Regions from separate parts of the Gordonia sp. 135 genome, predicted to be linked through region 2. Evidence: predicted binding sites of a transcription regulator. Region 2 holds the regulator's gene; the other holds the start of a gene.
What was found. Region 2 encodes LexA, which represses DNA repair genes until DNA is damaged. Its sites were predicted from a motif close to CGAACANNTGTTCG; they were not measured.
Positions count from the first base shown of each region.

Region 1: a site for LexA is predicted at 1,492-1,505, ahead of GKZ92_RS05535 (alpha-ketoglutarate-dependent dioxygenase AlkB). Genes of this name have one in related genera too.

Region 1 is NZ_CP046257.1:1,208,819-1,211,871, forward strand. It holds gene GKZ92_RS05525 (oxidoreductase) at 1-607, shown strand, start outside; gene GKZ92_RS05530 (hypothetical protein) at 685-1,197, opposite strand; gene GKZ92_RS05535 (alpha-ketoglutarate-dependent dioxygenase AlkB) at 1,528-2,157, shown strand; gene GKZ92_RS05540 (GMC oxidoreductase) at 2,215-3,053, opposite strand, start outside.
Region 2 is NZ_CP046257.1:2,906,910-2,909,962, forward strand. It holds gene nrdR (transcriptional regulator NrdR) at 1-204, opposite strand, end outside; gene GKZ92_RS13085 (LysM peptidoglycan-binding domain-containing protein) at 304-840, opposite strand; gene lexA (transcriptional repressor LexA) at 1,078-1,785, shown strand; gene GKZ92_RS13095 (putative PEP-binding protein) at 1,763-3,053, opposite strand, start outside.

The DNA.
Region 1 (3,053 bases), 1.7 Mb from region 2:
GATGGCCGTACCGCTGCGACGCACCGCCGACGGCTTCGAGATGCAGATCGGCACCAACCATCTCGGCCACTTCGCGCTCACCGCGTTGCTGCTGCCGAAGATCACCGACCGCGTCGTCACCGTGTCGTCGGGCGTGCACCAGATCGGGAACATCGCGCTCGACGACCTCAACTGGGAGAAGCGCCGCTATCGCCGCTGGCAGGCCTACGGGGACTCCAAGATGGCCAACCTCATGTTCGGCCTCGAACTCGCCAAGCGGTTGGCGGAGGCCGGGTCGTCGAAGCAGTCGTTCATCGCCCACCCCGGTTATGCCGCAACGGAATTGCAGGGTCGGAGCGAGAACTTCATGGATGTCCTGGCGAAGCTGTCGAACAAGCTGCCCATCGCGCAGCCGGCCGCCGACGGAGCCCTGCCGCAGCTGTACGCCGCGACGATGTCGGGTCTGCCGTCCGGCACCTACTACGGACCGACGAAATTCTTCGGGCTGCACGGCGCGCCCGGACGGAACAAGTACAAGAAGGCGGCCGACGACGCCGACTTCCGTGCGGCGCTCTGGGCGGAGTCGGAGAAGCTGACCGGGGAGAAGTTCGACGTGTCAGGGAGCTGACCGCCTGACGACGAAAGTGCGGGATGAGTGCCGGAAACCGGCATCCATCCCGCACTTCGTGTCTGCGGTTCGCGTGACTACTGGACCGAGAACGCGATGCTGTTCGACGCGCCGGAGACCAGGTCGGTGACGCGGATGGTGAAGTTGCCGCCGCCCTTGAAGAAGTAGGACTTCACCGCGGTGCAGTCCTGCGTCTTGTACAGCGCGGCTTCCTTGGGCACCTTCGGTCCGGCGAGGCGGACCTCCATGCGGCACTCGTTGCCGTCGACGATGGGGCCGGCGTCGATGATGGAGTTCCAGCGCACGCCGAGTCGCGAGTTCTTGCCGAAGGTTCCCGGAGTGATCTCCCGGGCGCCCTTCGGGTTGTAGACCCAGACGTTGATGGACTTCACGCCGTTGCGTGCGCCCGCGCGGCCGAGCTTGCCGTAGTGGGTGACCTTGTCGCCCGACGACCCGAACGCGGAACTTCCGGAGTCGAGGCTGCCGCTGGCGCTACCGAACAGATCGCCGACCGGATCGGCGGTCGCCGGCGCGATCGGGATCAGCATGGCGGCGGCAGCAAACAGACCGGCGATACCGGTGCGCTTCATCGAGTTCCCCCTTGTAACGATTTATAACGAATTGATTAAAGCATCGACCCGGCGACCGTGCTGTGGGCCACCTCACATCGCGGCCCTTTCGTGGTGAGCCGAATGTGCGCTTCGTCACTGCCGCGTCGGGCCAGGGGCTGCTTGAGCTGCGTCGACGATGGTCCGAGCATTACTCGAAAATGTGAGGGACGCCTCGTGCGCGGACGGGGGTCCCGTAGGTCCTTACCCGCTCTCTCGATCCGTTTCCGCTCACGTTCGAAGGGTGGGCGCGAACGGCACGGACATGCCGTCCGTCGAACAGGCGTTCGATCCGGGTGTACGGTGGGGTGTATGTCCATAGGCATCCAGGGATCGTTGTTCGCCGAGATGGCCGCGGAGCCGGCGCTGTCGGACCTGTCGACCTCGACGACGCGGCGTCCGCTCACCGACGGCGCGTGGGTGGACCTGTGCCCAGGCTGGATCAGCGGGCCGGACGAACTCTTCGATCGGCTTCGACGCGACGTCCCGTGGCGGGCCGAGCGGCGTCAGATGTACGACCGCGTCGTCGACGTCCCGCGGCTCGTGTCGATCTACCAGAAGGACGACCCGTTTCCGGATGCGCTGATCACCAAGATGCGGTCATCGCTGTCGCGGCATTACCGCGAGGAGTTGCCCGAAGGATTCGCGACCGCCGGGATCAGCCTCTACCGCGACGGCAACGATTCAGTGGCATGGCACGGGGACCGCATCGGGCGGGCGTCGACGCACGACACGATGGTCGCGATCATCTCCCTCGGCGCCCCACGACCGCTGATGCTGCGGCCGCGTGGCGGCGGGAAGTCGTTGAAGTTCACCCTGTCGACCGGTGACCTGCTCGTCATGGGTGGCAGCTGCCAACGCACCTGGGAACACGCGGTTCCCAAGGTGCGCGGCGTCGGCGCCCGGATCAGCATCCAGCTGCGGCCGCCGGGGGTGTGGTGACTTACTGGGCTTTGTAGAAGTTGTGGACGTCATACGCCCACAACTTCTACGAGAACCTCAGCCGGCGTTGGAGATCGGCGTGATCGGCAATCTCAGCGCGGCGGGTGCGTATTCGGGCACCGTCGGGTGGACCGGTGGCACCGGGGCGATCGGCTGGTACGACGCACCGAGCTCCGGACGGGGGTCGGCTTCACCGGCATTCGGCCACATCGCGAGTGCGCGTTCGGCCTGAGCGGTGATCGTCAGCGACGGGTTCACGCCCAGGTTCGCCGACACCGTCGAACCGTCGACGATGTGCAGGCCGGGGTGGTTGAACACGCGGTGATACGGGTCGACGACGCCGTCCGCGGCGGACCGGCCGATCGAGCAACCGCCCAGGAAGTGTGCGGTCATCGGGATGTTCAACCAGTCGACGATGGAACCGCCGGCGTCGCCGCCGATCTCGTCGGCCATCTTGCGGACGGCGTCGTGGCCGACCGGGATCCAGGTCGGCGGGGGATCGCCGGCACCCTGCCTACTGCGCAGCATCGGACCGAAACGGCCCCGACGGGCGAACAGTTCGAGGGAGTTGTCGGCGGTCTGCATCACCAGGGCGATGATCGTCCGTTCCGACCAGCGTCGAACCGAGAGCCCGCGCAGGGTGACCAGCGGGTGCCGGATCATCTCCACGATCGCCGCCAGCGGTCGGGGCAGGCGACTGTCACCGTCGATGAGCATCGCCTGCAACAGACCGATCAGGTTGCTGCCCTTGCCGTATCGCACCGGCTCGATATGGGTGTGCTCGTTCGGGTGGAACGACGACGTGATCGCCACACCCTCGGTGTAGTCGACCTTCAGGTCGGTGGCCGTCGCGGCCAGGACGGCCTCGGAGTTGGTGCGCACCACCTTGCCCAGGC
Region 2 (3,053 bases):
CCGGACGCCCCTCATCACCTTCTCGCGACTGAACGGTTCGGTGACGCCGTTGCGTTTGACCACCGCGAGCACCGCGCTCTCCACGGTCGAGAAGCGTCGCCCGCACTCCACGCAGGAGCGGCGGCGCCGGATGGCCTGCCCCTCATCAGCGACACGCGAGTCGATGACCTTGGTGTCGTCGTTCTTGCAGAAGGGGCAGCGCATCGTATCCTCACGCAGGTCACGGGACACTCTGGTGCAGCCGCGCCGCATGCCAGGCCGGTAGTCGGCCGGTCCCTGTGACATCGAGGATACCGCCCGTGCTCAGTGGTACCGGGGGGCGAGCAGCGGCTGACCGACGCGCAGCCCGCTCGACGGGAGGTCGTTCAGCTGGATGATCTCGTCGACGACCGCCTCACGCGGCATCTCGGGGGCGACGCGCGATGCGATGGTGCTCAGCGAGTCGCCCGACCGCACGTGTACGACCTCGGTGCCGACCGAAGAAGGTGTGACCGTCGCGGCGTAGTTCTGACCGACGACCGCGATGACCCACACGGCCAGAGCGAGCCCGACGCCGGCGAGAATTGCCGTCGCCGTGCGCCGACGCCGCCGGATGACGGCCGAGGGCGCGGTATGCGCAACACGCGAGACGGGTACGACCGGTGCACGACCCCGCATACCGACCGGCGAGGCGCACCGGGTGGAGGCGACCCGGCGGACCCGGACCGCCGACTCCGGCACCGGACGCCCGTCGACGGGCCGGCGGCCGTCGCCGCGGCGCATCGGGCGCGGACGCTCCAGGACGTCACCACGGACCGAATCGGTGGAGCGGTCGGGGTCGATGAGAGTGGCGGTGCGCATGATGCCCTCCGTGTTTCCGGTCGAACGCTTGTCCGTGCTCCGACTGCGTCGTCGGCGTTCGAACTGTTCGATTGTCGATCATCTGTTCGATGAACTGATGTTCGATTTGTAGCACGGCACTCCGACACTTGTCTCGCAACACGTCGAACAAATGTTTGATGCGGTCGGCATTCTCGGCTAGGGTCGTCGTCAGACAAGCGATCTACCAGCACGTTCGGAATCGAGAGGAACCCGATCATGAGCGATGACGGCGGTAAGCGCACCGGAGCGCGGGGCGCCGACGAGCCCGTCGCCCCGGCAGACATGGCGGCGGCCGAGGCCTCGCTGACGCCGCGGCAGCGCGGAGTTCTCGAGGTGATCCGCAAATCCGTGCGCGAGCGCGGTTACCCGCCGAGCATCCGCGAGATCGGTGACGAGGTGGGTCTCACGTCGACCTCCTCCGTCGCCCACCAACTGCGGACGCTCGAACGCAAGGGCCTCCTCAAGCGCGACGCGAATCGTCCGCGAGCGGTCAACATCGCACCGAGCGAGCCGCCGACGCCCACCTCACCGACCGGTGGTGCGCTACCCGAGCCCACCTTCGTGCCGGTGCTCGGCCGGATCGCCGCAGGCGGCCCGATCCTCGCGGAAGAAGCCGTCGAGGACGTCTTCCCGCTCCCCCGCGAGCTCGTCGGCGAGGGTTCGCTGTTCCTGCTGAAGGTCGTCGGTGAGTCGATGATCGACGCCGCGATCTGCGACGGCGACTGGGTGGTCGTCCGCCAGCAGAACGTGGCCGACAACGGCGACATCGTGGCCGCGATGATCGACGGCGAGGCCACGGTCAAGACCTTCAAACGCCAGAAGGGTCATGTCTGGCTGATGCCGCACAACGAGCTGTTCGACCCGATCCCGGGCGACGAGGCCGTGATCCTCGGCAAGGTCGTCACCGTGATGCGGCGTATCTGACCTCTTCGTTCTCGAGAACCGCGGCGGCAGCCTCGCGCGCCGCAGCCGGATCGGTGGTGGCGAGCGCGGCTGTCGCCGCGTTTTCGCAGGTCGACCGTGAGACGCCGCCGAGGCGGGCACCGACCGCGGCGGCCGCCACCGGAGCACTCGACAGCGAGGTGACACCCAACCCGACGAGCACACAGGCGAGGATCGGGTCCGCCGCGGCCTCGCCGCACACGCCCACCGGTTTCCCCTGATCCCGTCCGGCCCGCGCGACCGTCGCGATGAGGTGCAGGACCGCCGGCTGCCACGGATCGGTCAGCGATGCGAGATCGGCCGACATCCGGTCGGCGGCCATCGTGTACTGCGTGAGGTCGTTGGTGCCGATCGAGACGAAGTCGACCTCGGCCAGGATCGCCGGCGCGAGGATCGCGGCGGCGGGGACCTCGATCATCACCCCGGCGACCAGTCCGCGTTCCCGTACCTGAGCGGCGAAGGCGGCCGCCTCGGCCGGTGAGGCGATCATCGGCGCCATGACCCAGGGGCTCGTCTCGGAACCCTCGGCGGCGCGTGTGATCGCGTCGAGCTGATGGGCACGGATCTCGGGGTGTGCCAAGGCGATCCGGTCGCCGCGCACACCGAGCGCCGGGTTGGCCTCCTCGGGCTGGTGCACGAAGCGCAGCGGCTTGTCCGAGCCGGCGTCGAGCGTACGGATGACGACCTTGCGGCCGCCGAACGCGTCGAGCACCTCGCGATAGATGTCCGCCTGTTCCTCCACCGACGGCTCGTCGGCGCGTTCGAGGAAGGCCAGTTCGGTGCGGAACAGTCCGACGCCCTCCACCGGATGATCGGTGGCCGCACGGGCCGACGATCCGTCGGCGACGTTGGCCAGGATCGCCACCTCCACACCGTCGGCGGTGCGACCCGGGCCCGACCAGCCGGCGACCCGTGCGGCCTGACGCGTGTACTCGTCGACACGGGCCCGCGCGGCGGCGTTGTCGGGTTGCACGACGATCTCGCCTGTCGTGCCGTCCACGAGTATCACCGTGCCCGAGTCGATCCCGGCGAGACCGGGGACCGCGACGACACACGGGATGCCGAGCTGCCGGGCGATGATCGCGGTGTGGCTGGTGGGCCCGCCCAGGCGGGTGACCAGCGCGATGGTGGTGGCGGGATCGAGCCCCGCGGTGTCGGCGGGCGCGAGGTCGTCGGCGAGGAGGACCGAGGGCACGTCCGGCGTGGGCACGCCGGGCTCGGGCAGGCCCAGGAGTTCGGCGAGGACGCGG